DNA from 2 places in the Methylomonas sp. BG-2 genome. Region 2 is predicted to be linked to the other one. Evidence: riboswitches for the same ligand, from Rfam matches in the RefSeq annotation. Region 2 holds a riboswitch; the other holds the start of a gene.

Region 1 (5,916 bases), on a different contig from region 2:
ACCTGTCCGGTCTGGCCGGGTCAGCCGGTTACCGCGCATTGGGGGGTATTCGACCCGGCCGCCGCCGATCCGCGGGAGCAGCGTATCGCTTTCGCGAAAGCCTACGCCATTCTGGAGCGTAGGATTGCATTGTTTACCAGTTTGCCTTTCGACAGCCTGGAACGCATGGCCTTACAACGCCAACTCGGCGAGATAGGCCGGGTTGAATAAGGCCGTGAACGCCATTTGAATTTTGCCATTTACCAATAGCACATGAATGTATTGTTTCTTTGTACCGGAAATTCCTGCCGCTCGCTGATGGGCGAAGCGATTTTCAACCACTTGGCGCCGGAAGGCTGGCACGCGATCAGCGCCGGCAGCCGGCCGATCGGCCGGCTGAACGACGGCGCGGTGGCGATATTGGCGGAAAAAGGGATTTCCACGGCCGGCTATTACAGCAAGTCCTGGAACGATCTGCCGGTGACGCCGGACATCGTGATCAGCGTTTGCGCCAATGCCGCCAACGAAACCTGTCCGGCTTACCTCGGCCCGGCCTTGCGCGCTCATTGGGGCGTGGACGATCCGGCGCATGCCGAAGGCAGCCCGGAGCAAATCAAAGCCGCTTTCGAAACCGCGTACGGTATCGTGCGTTACCGGATCGAGCGCTTTCTGGACTTGCCGTTGAATGAATTGAAACACGATCCCGAGCGCCTCAAGGCCGAACTGGATCGCATCGGCACGTTGCTACCTTAATCATCTTGTCAGGAGGCTAACCTTATGAAACGTTTCCATATCCACATTGCCGTCGATAATCTGCAACGCAACATTGAATTTTACAGCGCGCTGTTTCAAACCGAACCCAGCGTCGTCCACGACGACTACGCCAAATGGATGTTGGACGATCCACGCATCAATTTCGCGATCTCCAACCGAGGCCGAGGAGCGGGGGTGGATCATCTCGGCATTCAAGTCGAATCTGAGCAGGCATTGACCGACGTTCGGCAGGTGCTACAACAGGCGGCGTTGCCGATTATCGAGCAAAAACAGGCGGCCTGCTGCTACGCCGAATCGGACAAATACTGGACGGTCGATCCGCAAGGCATTCCTTGGGAGGCCTTCCATTCGTTGAAAAGCATTCCGATATTCGGCAAAGATGCCGATTTGCCGACCGACAGCGCCGCGAGTTGCTGCGGTCCGGCCTCGAATTGCAGTCCACTCTGATCGAACAGTCCGAGGTTTTCCACGATGAATTTGCCAGTTTGCCCGCAACCGCGCTTGTCGTTTTTGGACCGCTTCCTGACCTTGTGGATATTCATCGCAATGTCGATCGGGGTCGGTATCGGCTTTGCGTTTCCGGAGCAGGTTAATCGCCTGAACGCCCAGGCTTCGGTGGGTACCACCAATGTCCCGATCGCGATCGGCTTGATTCTGATGATGTACCCGCCGCTGGCGAAAGTGCGTTACGAGGAACTTGGCGACGTGTTTCGAAACGGCCGGGTGTTGGCGCTGTCGCTGGTACAAAACTGGCTGATCGGCCCGTTGTTGATGTTCGGCTTGGCGATCGGATTTTTGGCTGATTATCCGGAATACATGACCGGCTTGATCCTGATCGGCCTGGCCCGTTGCATTGCCATGGTGATCGTTTGGAACGAACTGGCGCGCGGCGATAACGACTACTGCGCCGCGCTGGTGGCGTTCAACAGCGTGTTTCAGGTGCTGTTTTTCGGGGTTTACGCTTGGCTGTTCGTCACCGTGCTGCCGCCGCTGTTCGGTTTGCCGGGCAGTTTGGTGGCGGTGACGATCGCCGATATCGCCCAAAGCGTCTTCATTTACTTGGGGATTCCGTTCATCGCCGGCTTCGCGACCCGTTGGCTGTTGGTCAGGGCCAAGGGCAAGGACTGGTACCAGCAGCGCTTCGTACCCAAAATCAGCCCGCTGACGCTGATCGCGTTACTGTTCACGATCGTGGCCATGTTCTCGTTGAAGGGTGAGTTGATCGTGCAATTGCCGCTGGACGTGTTGCGCATCGCGCTGCCGTTGCTGATTTATTTCGTCGCCATGTTCCTGGTCAGCTTCGCGATGGGCAAACTGGTCGGCGCCGACTACGGCCAAACCACGACGCTGGCCTTTACCGCCGCCAGCAACAACTTCGAATTGGCGATCGCGGTAGCGGTTGCGGTGTTCGGCATCGACAGCGGCGCGGCTTTCGCGGCGGTGATCGGACCGCTGATCGAAGTGCCGGTCATGGTCGGCTTGGTGAGCGTCGCCTTCGCGATTCAAAAACGCTGGTTTGCCGGGCGCTAATTCAGGCAAGCGGCGATAATTCCGGAAGTGACTGATTTTCGAACGGTCCTTGTCAGGGAACGCCCTCTTCGGCAAATTCCTAGCCAATCTGCGTCGGCCGCTGGATGCCGCCAGTTCCCTCTCCGCTGGGAAGGTTGTCGTAAACGGCCGGTTGTGCTGAATGCAATGAAGTTCAACATTTTGGTGCGGTTCGGTTACGTGAATTTTACTTTGCCGGATTGGAAGAAAGACCGTCATACCCGCCGGGAAGCGGGTATCCGGTGTCCTGGATGGCGAACGTCGAACCATTCGTGGTGGCTGGATTCCGGCAATCCATGCCGGAATGACCACCTTCGGTAAGGGGATGCCCGAAATCCGAAAAAGTAGACTTAGCCCAACAGTTTGACTTTTCCGACATCCGCTCGTACTCCATACTCCAATGCCGTTAAGCTAAGCCGTCCGTGGCGAGCCAGTCCAACTATTCGTGGCGAGGCTGTCCAACCTTCGTGGTGAACCTGTCCAACCTTCTTTGGCGAGCCAATCCAACCATTCGTGGTGAGCCTGTCCAACCATTCGTGGTGAGCCTGTCCAACCATTCGTGGTGAGCCAGTCGAACCATGAACGGCTTAACCATTCGCCCTTCGACAGGGACAAACGGTCAATCCTTAACTTAACGAGATTACTCCATTCCAAAAGTCCTAGGGTATCTTGATTTTGGAAACCACTGAGTTTCGCTGAGATACCGTGGCAGGCTGTTGGGCGGCCCCTGAAGGCCTGCCTCGCCCTAAATTCAACCATCGTCGTAGACGCGATATCGACACTAGGCTCGGGTAGTCGGGCCGATAGTAGCCGCGGGCGACACTGCTCGCCTGTTTTTCCAGCCGGTTTGTCGCCGGTTTTGGTTTTTCCCTCTCTTTTTCGACCGCCCATCGCCGGGCGGCGGCGAATGCTGCCCGCCAAACTCGACGGCCCATGGCTATCGCGCCCAATTTGGCTTGTTAGGTGCCGGGTCAGGGATGGCAACGATTCGCCCTTGAAAAACAACGCGCTGCGCCATTCGGCGGTGTTTCGGTGCATTACGCATGTAATACATTTCACGATTCTTTAACAGAGCTGTAACGGAAACTTATTGATTTGTTTGGAATAATTCGCCGCAACCGGGATGGCAGGGAGCCGAGGGATCTCGGTTGAATCGGAAACACAAGGAACAGGGAAGGCTAGCGAATGGAGTGGGCATTTGGAAGACGGTAGGGAGTAGGTTGCAATTCGGAAACATGGTAGCGGGGATAGCGACACCACTCGAGGTGTTAGAAGTTTAGTGAGCAGGTAAGCGTGTAAAAGCCAAACTCGCCGCGAGGCGGGGACGGAAAGTTTCAGGTCTTGGCTTGGGTCGGTCGCCGGGGACGGCGGCGGGCGGTAGGATGCCGACAAACCAAGACGGCTGGGCTGTCACCTTATGTATTTTTAAATCTTAAACATAAGGAAACCATTATGAAATCTTTGAATAAAGCCTTGTTGGCGGCGGCGATGTTTGCTGCCACCGGTGCGGCGAATGCTGCGATCAACAACACCAGTGCCGCCACGGTCGAAGCGTATTTGTCGGTTTACGACAAAAGCCAAACCTTGACCTTCACGTTGGACTTGGGCGTTTTGATGAGCGATCTGATCGCCAACGTCGCCAACGACAGCTACACACTGAGCTACGATTTGAGCGCCAACGACAACTGGAATACCTTTGCCAGCGGCATGGACGCTTCGATGACTAAGTTTGCGGTTGCCGTCGGTTACGGTTCCAAACAGTTGATCACCGGCATGACCGAGATTGCTAAATACAATAGCTTGCAAATCTCCACGGTTCCAGGGACAGCGATCAAAAACCATGCAAATCAGATTAATGGCGGACAAGTCGCTGATAACCCAGGCGCTACCAGCAACGACTACGCCGCGAATCTGAGTTCGTTGGTATATGACTCCGATACTCCGAATACCGGGCAACACAACGACTTCAACAGTATCTTCGGCACCGTCAGCTTGGCCCAAGCCAACATCGCCTACGGCACGTCCGGCGACTTTTGGTATTACAACGGCACTCAAGCTCACACGCTGGCCGCCGGCAAATGGACGCTGGCCGGCAATCTGCTGAGCTTCGGTCCGGCTCCGGCCAACGTGCCGCTGCCGGCCGCGGTGTGGATGTTCGGCGCCGGCCTGATGGGCCTGTTGCGCGCGACCCGCCGCAAGTACGCCGCCGCTTAAGCGGTGTGCGGAGCGGCGTTCGCGCCGCTCCGTTTTTAACGATTATTCATTCGAGGAACTAGCCATGAAAAACTTAGTATTAGGCACCGCGATCAGCGCTTTGTTGGCCGCATCTGGTGTACAAGCCGCGACCGTCAACGATCCGATTCCGGTCGACGGCAACAACCTGCCTATCATCGACGCCAGCCAAACCAACGTGCTGTACCTGTCCGGCGCCTCCGCCGCGGTCAACTTCATCGAAAAGCTGATTACCGATTCCTCGGTACCGGCCGCCGATAAAGTCTGCGACACCACCAAAAAAATCTGGAAATACAAAGACAGCCTGACCGGTTCCGACCAAAACGCTTATTTGTGCACCCGCGCCACCACCAACAGCAACGTGCCGACCAACAAACCGTACATTCTGGTCTACAAACGTAGCGCCGGCGGTTCCGCGTTCGGCGTCAGTCCGATCATCGCCGAAGCCAACGGCGACACCGCTAACGCCACGATCGAGTATTTGAAAATCAGCTCGGCTTGTACCTCCAACACCTTGCCGGTCGCCGGTTCCACGCTGGGCTTGATCACCTGCCCTTACGACTTGGCCGATTCCACCAAATACGTCACCCACATCTCCGACTTCGGTATTTCCGACGTTGACCCGGCGCAATTTACCGGTAACAACGCCCCATTGGGTTATTTGGATGTGTCATCCGACGACGTCACCAAATTGACCGTGAAAAGTGCTTCGGCATTGACTTTCGGCGTGCCGGTCACCAAAAAACTGTATTTTGCATTGCAAGCCGCCCAAATCGCCAACGGTTCCTTGGCCGGCTGCGCGGTTGGTTCCGAAACCGAGGCTTGCATGCCTAGCCTGAGCTCGGCGCAAATCGCTTCTATCCACGCCGGTAGTTGGGCGGATTGGAACCAATTGAAAGTGACCGGTTCCACCGGTTTGTACGACTGGGTTCAAGCCAATGCGGCCGCTTACCTGCCGGGTTCGTCGTTGTTGCACACCTGCCGCCGCGAAAACGGCTCCGGTACCCAAGCCCAATCCAACATCAAATTCCTGCATGATCCTTGCACATCTGCTGCGTCCGCTACGGCTCCAGCTACCGACGCGGTATCCTTGGGTTTCAGCGAAGGCGACGGCTATCCGATGATTCACGAGAACAATACCTCGGGTTCGGTCGGTAACTGCCTGGACGAATTGGACGACGGCAGCAACGCCGCCAACGGCTTCGACAACACTTGGGGCGTACGTTGGGCGGTCGGTATCCAGTCTCTGGAGAAAAAAACCGCGGCTTCCAGCAAATTCCGCTTCGTCAAAGTCGACGGCGTGGCGCCGACCCTGGCTAACGTGGTCAACGGCAAGTACAAGGATTGGGTGGAAAACACCTTCCAATACTGGACCGATCACTT
Region 2 (11,387 bases):
GAGCGGATTAGTTTCACCAAAGCCAAGCCGTCCAAAGTGCCGATCGGGTGGTTGGCGACGATCAGCAAGCGTCCCTCGGCGGGAATGTTGTTATAGGATTCGTTGCCGACTTGGTAGCTGAACTTGAAATAATTCAGTAGTTTATCGAGAAAGGCGAAGCCGCGCAGATGTTGGTTTTTGCGGATGACGTCGTTGAAATCGTCTTCATGTATCAGTTTTTTCAATGCCTTCAGCAGCAGTTTGTTGTCCTTGCCGAGTTTCAGGTCGGGGTAAGTCTCGTGCAAAATGCGTTCGGCATCGATCATGGGCGAATATCCTGGTCAAAACAGTAGTTGCCGGGATTCTAGTGGCCGAATATGTCAGAAATATGTCAGCGTTCGGCGCCGAGGAGCCGCGCCGATGCGGATGCGCTCGCGGCTCGAGCGCGTTTTTCCCGCGCTCGAGCCGCTGGATCGCTCAGGATCGCTCAGGATCGGTTTATTGAACGGCGCATTGCACTCTGGTGCAGAGCCGGACCTGACGGCGGGCGTCCAACAGGTTGATGATGCCGTTCCGGTCCAGATCGGCCGGGTCTTCGCTACCCCGCGCCGGCCGGTTACGTAACGCGAGCAGAGCGTTCAGATCCTGCTGGTCCACATCGTTGTCGGCGTCCAGGTCGCCGGGGACGACCATGTGCTCGCAGCTATCGGGCAAATGGTTGGCGTTGATGTCGCCGGTCCGACGCCGATTGATGTCGCTGACATCGGACACGCCGTTATCGTTGCAGTCCGGATACACATTCAAATAATAGACATCCTGTTCGCCGTTATAGGTCGCCGAATATGCCACGTGAGCCCCGAATGCGTCCGAAACCAAGTGAGTGTAATCACCCAGTTTTTGCGCTCCCCGCGGATAGCCGATGTGGGTGTTGAACACCGGCGTTACCGGCCGATTCTTGCTCCAGGTCAGGCCGCCGTCCCAGGAATAGGAATAATACAAGCGCGACAGCGCCGGCCGCAGATTGTCGCGGGTGTCGTACCAGACCGCGTCTATCCGGCCGTTCGGCGCCACGCCTTGCATTGCGAACCACTGGTAGGCGTCCTTGTGCGGTGTGTCGTCGTTGATTTTAATCGGCGCCGACCAAGTCAGGCCGCCGTCGCTGCTGCGAATGAACTTGACATCCAGGTTATCGGCGCCGGCGGGATCCACCGAGGTCATCAAATAGATATTGCCGTTTAGCGGCCCGTCGGATTGATCGACATGCACTTGTAAATCGCCCGGCGGACCGTATTGATTGGGATTGTTCTGAAACTGGAACATGACCGGCGAGCCGCCCATATCGACGGTTTGAGTCGTGAAGCTTGGCAACGCGGCGGGATCGCGGGCGTTCAGCGAGGTCGCCAGCAAATATTTGCCGAATACCAATTTGGCGCCGACCAATTCGCCATCCTCGCTACGGCCGCTGACATAGGTTTGGCCAGCCGGGCCGACCGCGATGGTGCCGAACGCCGGACTCTCCGGAATGGCGACCGGCGCCTCGAAGCTGGCGCCGCCGTTGCTGGAACGCGTAAAACGGCGGTCGTCCAGACCCTCGCGCCAGACCAGATAGACGTGGCCGTCGCTGGAGGTACCGCTGCGATCGATGCCGATCCGGCCCTTATCGGCGCCTTCGCCGTAAGCGTAAACCGGCGCGCCCCAACCGACACCGCCATCCGTGGATTTGAAAACCTGAACGTCTTGAGCGTAGCTGCCGGTTGCATCGTAATGGAGGTTTTGATAGTAAAAATCGCCGGCCGAATCGACGTCCACCATGATATTGGTGCGTTGTTCGCCCGGCGTGACGACGCCTGGGAAATGCCAGGACAGCCCGCCGTCGTCGCTGTACGCCCAACCGCCCTGGCGATTGCCGGACGCGACCGTCGCGAACTGCTTCCAGCCGGCGACCAAGCGCTTGGGGTTATTGGGGGCTTGGGCGATGGTCGGCTCGTGCGCGGCGTCGCCGGTAACGTTGCGACCGCCGGCATCGACGTTCATTTGCACACTGACGAACTGTTGGTAAGCCACGGCGTTTGCATTGGCCAGCGGCGCTTGCGCGCTCAACAGCAGCAAGCACGCGGCCTTGCTCGGATCATGACGGCCAGCATTCATCGCTTGACTCCACGCCGGCGGGTGCCGGTCCAGCCAAGTAATCCCGCGCCGAATAACCAAACCGCCGCCGGCACCGGCACAGCGGCCACTTGACCGCAACCGGCGAAACTGCCGACCCCCAGGCAAAAGTCACCGACATCGGCTTGGCGGGCACCGCCTAAAAAATCGGCATTCTCCGGACTCATCAACAAGTCGCCGCTGAATTGCCAGTTATTGGCGTCGGCGACTACCAGACTCAAATTCGCCAAATCGAACAACACCATGCTAAAGCTGATGTTGTTTTGCAGGTACCAGCCGCCCGGCGTGCCGGCCTGTCCCAAGTCGTCCCAAGCGGCTTGCCGGTTGGAGACGCTGTAACGCAAACTGAAGTCGCCGGTCACCAGCGAACCGTTGTAGTTGCCGCGAAATAATTCCACGCCGGTCATGCCCAGGCTACCGGTACCGGCTAGCGTTTCGCTATTGATGGCGAAATTGGGCGTCGTCGCTTTCACGTAGCGATTTTGGGCCTGACCGCTCGGATTGGCGGCGCTGATCGGCGTGATGTCGTGCACCAGATTCAGCGCCGGAATTTCGGTTCTGCTGGTATTGCCGAGATAGAAGTAGGAGTCGCTGAACTGGGTGTAGTCGGATTGCGTCGTGTCGAAGTACTCGACCAGAAACTGACCGGGCGCGCTGGAGCTGCCACCCAGCAACACTGCCAAGGCCTCCCTGTCGTATTGGGTCGTAAACGTGCCGCCCAAATCGGCGTGCAGCGCGGTTGCGTGGGCAGGGGCCGGCGCGCCGGCGCTCAACGCGGCTATCGCCGCCACGGTATACCAATGCCCGACTGATGGCTTGATGCGCTTAAACATGACGAACCTCCAAACCGAATATTGTGGTTCGGCGGCCTTTGGCGCCCACAACGGCTAAGCCCGTGCCGAACAGCCAGATCGCACCGGGCAACGGTACCGCGCTCACCTGACCGCATCCGCCAAAGCTGCCCGCGCCCAAGCAAAAGTCGCCGACCTCGGTCAGCGCGCTGCCCATCAACATGCCGGCATTTTCCGGCGACATTGCCAGATCGCCGCTAAATTGCCAGTTGTCGGCATCGATCCAGCGAACTTTTAGGTTAACGAAGTCGTAGACCGCCATCGTGAAATAAATATTGTTGTCCAGATACCAACCGCTTCCGCCATGCTCTTGGCGAGCGGCGTCGAAACGTACCGCGAAATCGCCGTTGACCAAGCCCGCGCCGTTGGGCGGGTAGTTTGGCGCGAAGAAGCCTTGGACGCCCGCCAAACCGACTTGGCCGGCGGTGCCGCCGGTCAGGTTGGCGGTATCGATGTGAAAGTCTGCCGATGTGGCTTGCTGAAAGCGTTGCGCGGCTTGACCGGTAATAGTGCTGCTTATCGCGGTCAGCGCGAAGGTTTGGTTCAGCGCCGGAATTTCGGTGGTCGCGATTTGGCCCACCAGAGCGCCGCCACTATTGGCGGGATTGGTCGGGTCGGCCGCCGCCGCGTCCCAATAGGTGCTGAGGTAATAACCGCCGGCGTAGGGTGCCAGCGCGGTAGCGTCCAGATTCATCGTAAACGTGCCGGCGTTCGGCGCGTTCAGCACCAAGGCCATCGCATTCGGCGACAGCGCCAACGCGGCAACCAAGGCGAGTCCGAGGCGGATTCGGTAAATAGGCAAAATAGGCATCGCATTTCCTGTTAAGACGTTGAGCAAGCCGCGCCAGCACAGTCTGACGCGGCGGTGAATACAGCGCTGATCGAACCAGCGTTTCGCTGGTTTAAGCCGCCGGCTGCTTGCGGCGCGTCGCACCGACCCAGCCGATCAGACCGCTAGCGAACAAGTAGACGGCGGTTGGTAGCGGTACCGCCGCCGGCAGGTTCATCGACAGCGTGCCGACGACCGCGTCGCTGGCGGAAATCCCCAAGAACGATCCCCAGGTCAAGCCGAACGGACTGGGGTACTTGTTGCTGCCGTTTCCGAAAATCAGATCGCCGCTCAAGGTCGGTTCGCCGCCGGCGTTCACGGTTTCGCTGGCATTGGTCAGTTGCAAAAAGGTGGTGCCGGAGAAAAACTGGTCGTAAGTCACCAGATTCCAGACGCCGCCGATTTTTTGCAGACGAAAGTCGTAAGGCGTCAGCGAGCCGTTACTGGTGCCGGGTACCGACATGCGCATGCCGCCGCCGAGACCGATTTGGCCGCTGGCGGAGTTGCCGACCTCCATCGTGGTCGCTTGCAACGTGCGGTTGACCGCGGCGTAACTGATCGTGGCGAGATTGGTGTTGATCGGTAGCGTCATGTCGATGGCCGATGCAATGCCGCCGACGGTATCGGCGGTAATGGCGGTCTGGTTGTAGCTGGCGTCAAAGAAAGTATCGATCCGCCAACCGCCGGTGACGGCGGCGAAGGCCGCGTTGTCGATTGATATGCCGACGCTGCCGCTGACGAGCGCGGCCTCGGCGCTGGCCGGCGCGAGAAGTCCGCCCAACATCGCAATGGAAAGAGCACCGGCGGTTGCGAGTTGCAATCGGTAACTGTGTGTTTGTGTCATGGCAAGTCCTTTAAGGGTCGAAATAATGAAAATGTCCGGCCGCAAGGCGCACGTTTCCCGTAACGCCGGACCGAGTTTTCAGTCCGGCGCTGGCAACGAATTTGGCATTACGGGCAACCCGGCGGTCTTTTGGTCGAAAATCCGTGGCTTTCCGGCTCTGTCTCGCGGCGGATGTGGCGTTTTTGCCGCCGGTCCCGGCGGCATCACTCTAGTTTCTTAACTGATCTGTGCGTTGGCTCCTGGTGTGCTGGCGACCTAATAGCGGTACGCGATGTTGAAATACAGTTCGGTATCCGCGCCGGGTGCGACCCGGCCGTCGAAATAATCGAAAGGCCGATAATACTGTTCGCCGCTAAGGTTTTTGACGGTGGCCGCCAATTTCCATGCCGACGTTTCGTACCCCACACTGGCGTCCAGGCAGTGATAATCGGAGGTCTTGAAGCGGTTGTCCTTGGATAGATAGGCGCCGGCGCTTAAATTCACGCCCAGCCCGATCCGCCAACCGGGCAGTAAGGACGCCGGCAATTGGTAATTCAACCACAGCCGCCCTGCGTGATCGGGCACCTGAGGCAAACGGTTACCGGCCGGAACCCCGGCTTTATCGTCCCGGTAGCGCGCCAGCGTATAGGCATAATTGCCCAGCAAATTCAGTCCTTCCGATAGTCGCCAATTCAAGTCCGCTTCCACCCCTTCGGCGCTTTGAGCGCCGGCGGCGGTCGAGCGTTGCAAGGCGTCGCTCCCATCCGCCACCGCCACCCGTTCGCGGTCGATACGGTACACGGCAAGCTGGCCGCGCCAGCGACCGTCGATATCGAATTTCAAACCGGTCTCGACGTGGCGCGCCAATTCCGGCAACGGCGTATCGGCAAACTCGACGAAGGGTTGGCCGCGCATGCCTTCGCTGTAACCGGCAAACCAGGTCCAGGCCGAACCGATGTCGACGGCGACACCCAAGCGGGGTAACCATTTCTCGGTGTCGGTATTGGCTGAGCGGCCGCTCGCGGTATTTCGAAAATCGATCGCCACCTTGCCTCGACGCAGGCCGGCCAGCAGATGTAGGCGATCGTAAAAACTGCCCTGCCATTGCAGATAGCCGCCGTAAATCAGATTGCCGATAAACTGGTTGGGCTGCGCCGGTTCGGGGACGGCATACCTTAACCCGAAGTGGGGTTGGGCGAGGTCCACTAAACCGGTATTCGCCAAATCGGCGCCGATGAAGCCAATGTCGTCGAGTTCGCCGCGGTCGGCACCGATGACCAACGTGTGTTCGCTGTTTTCCGATGCGAACTTTCCGGTCAGATAGCCGAGCAGGCTGAACTCTCGCTGGCGTTGATACAACTCGGCGTTAACCAGCCCCCAAGCGGAGGCGCCCAGTGCGCTCAGCGGCCGATCGGCGATAAAGCCGTCGTCGCCGAACAGCGTTTGCACCCGCTGATCGAAACTGGCCCGAGACACGCGGCTTTTCAGCGTGATTGTCCAGTGTTTATCCCAACGATGCTCGAACTCGCCCCAAATCGCTTGGCTGTCCGAACGGCTTTGGGGCGCATCGACCGGGCCGATAAAACTGTCCGGCGCGAGCCGAAACCGGCCGGCTATCGCACCGGTGGCCGGCAAGCCTTGATATTCGGTTTGCCGCCAATGCGACAACTTCGCGCGCAACGTGAGCTTGTTGCGATCGTTGTCGGTGAAGGTCAGGGCCGGATTCAAGTTGTAACGCTGGGTCTCGACCGCATCGACGTGGTTGCCGGCATCGGTGAATTCGCCGGTCAGCCGCAACCAAACCCGGCTATGCAAAGGCTGATTGATATCGAAATTCGGTTGGAAGTAGTCGTGAGATCCGGCCCGGAAGCCGAATTCGCCGAAAGCCTCGGGCCGAGGTTGCTTGGAAATCAAATTCACGACACCGCCGACCGGGGCGCCCGAGCCGCCGGCATGGAGCAGGGCATTGCAGCCTTTTAGCACCTCCAGGCTGGCTACGTTAATCGTGCTTTCCCGGTCGCCGGGGTTGTAATACTGAGTAAAGCCGTCCAACAGCTGCTCGGACGCAAAGCCGCGAATGAGTGTGCCTTCCAAGACCGGCGAATACAAGGGATTACGCGCCACCACGCCGCTGACGTTGCTTAAGGCCTCGCTGACCGTGACGGCTTGCTGGTCGTCGAGCAGGTCGCGGGTGACGCTGGCGACCGTTTGCGGAATATGTCGCACCGGCGTGTCGGTCAACGTGGCGCTGGTCATCCGGTCGAGGGTATACCAGGCATCGTCGGCCGGTTGGACAATCGGTTTGCCGATGACCGTGACCGGCGGCAACGCAACCGGCGCCTGCCGCGGGTTGGCGGGGTGCTTCCCGGTCTCGAGCGTGATCGTGCGGGTGTCCAGAAAGCGGAAGGTCAACCGGCTGTTTTGCAACAGGGTGCGTAGCCCTTGTTCCACGCTCATGCGTCCGCGCAGGGCCGGCGCGCTTAGACCGCGCAAGTCGTCAACCGGAAATACCAATTCAAGATTCGACTTGGCGGCGAATTCGATCAGCGCGTCGTTCAACGGCTGAGCGGGTATGTTGTAGTCGATTCCGGCCGGCTCGGCCAACACCGGAATCCAGACCAGCGCGCCGCTCAGTGAAGTGACCACGCACAGCAACGCGATCTTGTCGACGCCCGCGGCCGGCGTGGCGACTTGGACTGAGCGGTAATGGCGGTCGGGTGCGGAGCGGTGTTTCAAACGTCTTCCTGTGTTGAAAATGACTGTCTTCAATAAGGAAGTCGTTCGAGCGAGAAAATCGACTACAAAAAAATCAAAAAAATATCTGAGAGCATTCCAAACGCCGAAATAAACAGCATTTCGCCGCCCCACTTTTCGAAAAATCGCAGTCATGGCTTAAGTGCAAGCGGGAACGTAATCGTGGAGATCGGGCGGGGGCCGCGCCCGGCGGCGAGCGGGAGAGTGAGAGGATTAGCGATGCAAAACCGTCCAAAACGGTCCTAGCCGGGACGATTTTAAATTCAAGGCCAAGCTTAGCGTTTTCAGCGCGCCATCCGGATCGTCCAAGGCAAACACGCCGCTGACTCGCTGCCTGGCCAATTCGGTATCGCTTAGGAAAATCCTGCCGTAGCGATAGCGTTCCAATTCGGCAACCAATTCCGCTAACGGCTTGTCGTTGATGATTAACCGACGCTGCCGCCACGCGCCGGATTGATCCAGCCGCGCCGGGGCGGGGGGCGCCAAGGACCGGCCTTCTCGCAGTTCGACGGCTTGGCCGGCCGCGACTTCGAGCTGGGTTTCGCGGCCGGTGCTGACCGCGACGGCGTGTTCATTGACTTCGATCCGGGTCAAGCCGGCGTCGGTTTTGTAGACATCGAATATCGTTCCCAGGGCACGCACCGTCACATCGGCGGCCGCGACTTCGAAGGGCCGCTTGCTGTCCGGAGCCACGCTGAAACTGGCCTGGCCGTGATGCAATACTATGCGGCGAAGTCCGGCGTCGAACTGGACCGAAATCGCGCTGTCGGTATTCAACATCAGCCGGCTACCGTCGCTTAGGCGGATATCGCGCCATTCGCCGGTTTGAGTGCGATAGTCGCTAAGCATCGCGTCCAGCCAGTGAGCCTGACGCGGTAGAATCAATTGCGTTGCCAATAACCAGGTGGCGGCGATGGCGGCCGCGCCTTGTAACCGGCGCCGTTGGCGCGGTTTGGAATGGTTCCGGTTTGTCAGGCCAGGCTTAACCGAAATGGCGGCGACATCGCTGGGTTTTTCCGGTTCATGCGCCGCCAGTACCATGTCCTGGAACAGGGTTTCCGCCGCGTTGTAGGCGTCGGAATGGCTTGGATCGCAGGCCAACCAGCCGGCGAATTCTTCCAGGTCGGCGTCGGTCAATTGGTCGTCGCGCAGCCTGATCAGCCAATTGATGGCTTGTTGCTTAATCGTGGTGTCGGCAAGCTCGTCGGAGGAATCGGACATGCTAAGGCTTGGAGAGGCGGGCGGTAATGGCTGCGCGAATGCTTAGTCGGCCAAACGGTTCGCGCAGTGATGCATCGCTTGCGCCAATAGCTTGTTCACCAAGGACTTGGAGATATTCAAACGCTCGGCGATTTGCGAATAGGTAAGACCTTCGACGCCATGCAGCAGAAAAGCTGTTCGGCATTGTAGCGGCAATTCGGCTAATGCGCCGTTAAGCGCTTGCAGGCGCTCGCGACCGATTAGAACCTGTTCGGTGTTCGAGCTTGGACAAGCAACGGTTTCGGCGATGGTTTCCAGGGTTTGTTCGGTGGCGTGACGTTCGCGCACGATGATTTTACGTTGATAATCCACCGCCAGGTTCATCGCGATTCTAAAGGCCATGGCTCGCGCATTCTCGGGCGCTTGCTGTTCGACGACTTGCCGCAAGCCAAGATAGGTATCGTGGGTCAGTTCGGCCGCGATGTCCGGGCATTTGATGCGGCCGGTTAAAAATCGCAATAGTTCAGCGGCTAACGAGTCGCTCCAATACGAATTGCTATCGGTCGGATTTCTTAAAGTCATGAATTTTAAGTAGCGGCTCAATCGGCTATCGCCAAATCCGGTATCGGTGGCGGGGTACCACCGTAAAGCAAAAATGGGGCCGCTTGGTTTAAATGCCGCAATATGCGGTGGTCCGCCGCGGTCGCGCGCTGACCGACTGGCTAAAAAACAAGGCAAATCACGGAACGAGCGTTTGTTAAATAACATAGATAAAAAAATGGGAAAAAGGCGCTGCGTATTTTGCCGCATAGTCAATCCGGTAGCCTCGAAATTGGCCTATAATTGGCCTCTTTAAAGCGCAGGAGATCGCTGATGAAAGGCTTGCACCATGTTCTCATCCCGACCATATTAATCGTGTTGCCGGAATTAGCGGCCGCCGAACTCTTCAAATGCAGCGAGAACGGTAAGATCACTTACCAGGCCAAGCCTTGTCTGAACAAGGCCGCCGAAAAACAAGTGGATATCGAAATCAGCAATCCGGAGCGTAACGCCAAAGCCTTGGAAAGGCTGAAGGCAGTCGAGGCCGATTACCAAGCCAAAAAGGAACAGGAAGCCTTGCGGGAAAAAGCGCGGCACGAGGCCGCGTTACGGGCCGCCGAGGTCAAGGCGTTGGAGCGCAATGCCAACGCCCAGGTCGATCAGTCCGAAGCGATGCGCAAGCAGGTCAAGGAACTTGATAGCGCCGAAAACGTGCGCGGCTCCATCGTCGGCGAAAAACTGCGCTGAATTCTTCCAGGCCGGGCAGCCGCTTGGCTTGGGGAGAGTGGCCGCCGGTTTAGGCGTATTCGATATGTTGCAAGGCCAATTCCGCCTGCAGCCACTTCAACCAACTGTCCATGCCTTCGCCGGTTTTCGCGGAAACGGCCAGTACTTTGATTTTCGGATTAACCTGCTTGGCGTAGCTTATGCACTGCTCACTGTCGAAATCCAGGTGCGGCAGCAGGTCAATCTTGTTCAATAGCATTAAGTCGGCCGCATAGAACATATCAGGGTACTTAATCGGCTTATCCTCACCCTCGGTCACCGACAATATCACCACCTTATGGGCTTCGCCCAGATCGAAAGCCGCCGGGCAAACCAGATTCCCGACATTTTCGATGAACAGCAGGCTGTGCTGCTCGAGTTGTAGATGCTCGAAAGCGTGGCCGACTCTGTGGGCGTCGAGATGGCAACCCTTGCCGGTATTGATTTGCAGAGCCTTGACACCGGTGGCGCGTATCCGTTCGGCATCGCGGGCGGTTTGCTGGTCGCCCTCGATGACCGCGATAGCAAATTGGCCTTTTAGGCGCTCAATCGACTCGGTCAACAGCGTGGTTTTTCCTGAACCGGGACTGGAAACCAAATTCAACGCCAAGATGCCGCGCTCGGCCAAATATTTGCGGTTTTCCGCTGCGTAGCGGTTGTTGCCCGCCAGAATATCCTGCTCGATCTGTACCATGCGCGCCGGTGTCAAACCGCTGGCATGCGCGTGTTCCGGGCTCTCGGCTGAATGATGCGGGTGATGATGATGGTCGTGATCGTGTCCGTGATCGTGTGTATGGGGATGATCGTGATGATCGTGGTCATGCGAGTGATTCAGGCCCTCGCCGCAGCCGCAGACGCCGCACATTATTCTACCTCCAATTCCTTGATGCGCATTTGATGACCGTCGGTCACCTGTAATTGATGACTGCCGCATACGGGGCATTCGTCGTAAAGTTGCTGAACCTCGACGGCGCGGCCGCAGGGCAGGCACCAAGCCAGACCGGGAACGGTAACGATTTCCAGTCTGGCGCCTTCCGCCAAAGAGCCTCGGACCACCAAGTCGAAACTGAATCGCAAGGCTTCGATTTCGACCCCGGCCAGCGCGCCTATTTCCAGCCAAACGGTTTTCACGTTGCGATATTGCTGAACGGACGCCTGTTGTTCCAGGGTTTGTAAAATGCTCTCGCAAAGCGACATTTCATGCATGTGTTAATTTGTTGAAATTTCAAGCGACCAAAAATAAAAAATTCCGAACATCCAGCAACGCTTCATACGCGCGATGCGACAGCGTTTCCACCGGAAAATACGCTGGTCGGCGGCCCACGGCGCCATTCGATTTAATGGGCATCGGTATCGTCATCCCATTCCAATCGGTATTCCACGCAAGGGTCGATGGCCGCTATCCAAAGCGAGGCTTGACGTTTCAATGTCTCGCCATCGCCGCGCAAGCGATACAAACCCTGGGCGACAACGCCGTCCG

Evidence for each region. Region 2 has a riboswitch for cyclic di-GMP ahead of AC3B8H_RS04145 (hypothetical protein). Riboswitches for the same ligand answer to the same signal wherever they lie in the genome.
Region 1: another riboswitch for cyclic di-GMP. It lies ahead of AC3B8H_RS08835 (VPLPA-CTERM sorting domain-containing protein); the one in region 2 lies ahead of AC3B8H_RS04145 (hypothetical protein).

Annotation. Positions count from the first base shown of each region.
Region 1 covers NZ_JBYMAP010000070.1:186-6,101, forward strand. Annotated here, with positions in the region: partial or broken gene AC3B8H_RS08815 (arsenate reductase ArsC) at 1-210, shown strand, start outside; gene AC3B8H_RS08820 (arsenate reductase ArsC) at 253-732, shown strand; gene AC3B8H_RS08825 (ArsI/CadI family heavy metal resistance metalloenzyme) at 757-1,200, shown strand; gene arsB (ACR3 family arsenite efflux transporter) at 1,225-2,283, shown strand; cyclic di-GMP riboswitch class I at 3,593-3,716, shown strand; gene AC3B8H_RS08835 (VPLPA-CTERM sorting domain-containing protein) at 3,754-4,515, shown strand; gene AC3B8H_RS08840 (hypothetical protein) at 4,580-5,916, shown strand, end outside.
Region 2 covers NZ_JBYMAP010000026.1:15,895-27,281, forward strand. Annotated here, with positions in the region: gene olsF (bifunctional ornithine lipid synthase OlsF) at 1-305, opposite strand, end outside; gene AC3B8H_RS04130 (hypothetical protein) at 478-2,127, opposite strand; gene AC3B8H_RS04135 (PEP-CTERM sorting domain-containing protein) at 2,124-2,978, opposite strand; gene AC3B8H_RS04140 (hypothetical protein) at 2,971-3,807, opposite strand; gene AC3B8H_RS04145 (hypothetical protein) at 3,899-4,669, opposite strand; cyclic di-GMP riboswitch class I at 4,779-4,857, opposite strand; gene AC3B8H_RS04150 (TonB-dependent siderophore receptor) at 4,925-7,384, opposite strand; gene AC3B8H_RS04155 (FecR family protein) at 7,616-8,623, opposite strand; gene AC3B8H_RS04160 (sigma-70 family RNA polymerase sigma factor) at 8,666-9,205, opposite strand; gene AC3B8H_RS04165 (hypothetical protein) at 9,476-9,889, shown strand; gene hypB (hydrogenase nickel incorporation protein HypB) at 9,939-10,772, opposite strand; gene hypA (hydrogenase maturation nickel metallochaperone HypA) at 10,772-11,113, opposite strand; partial or broken gene AC3B8H_RS04180 (Ni,Fe-hydrogenase I large subunit) at 11,245-11,387, opposite strand, start outside.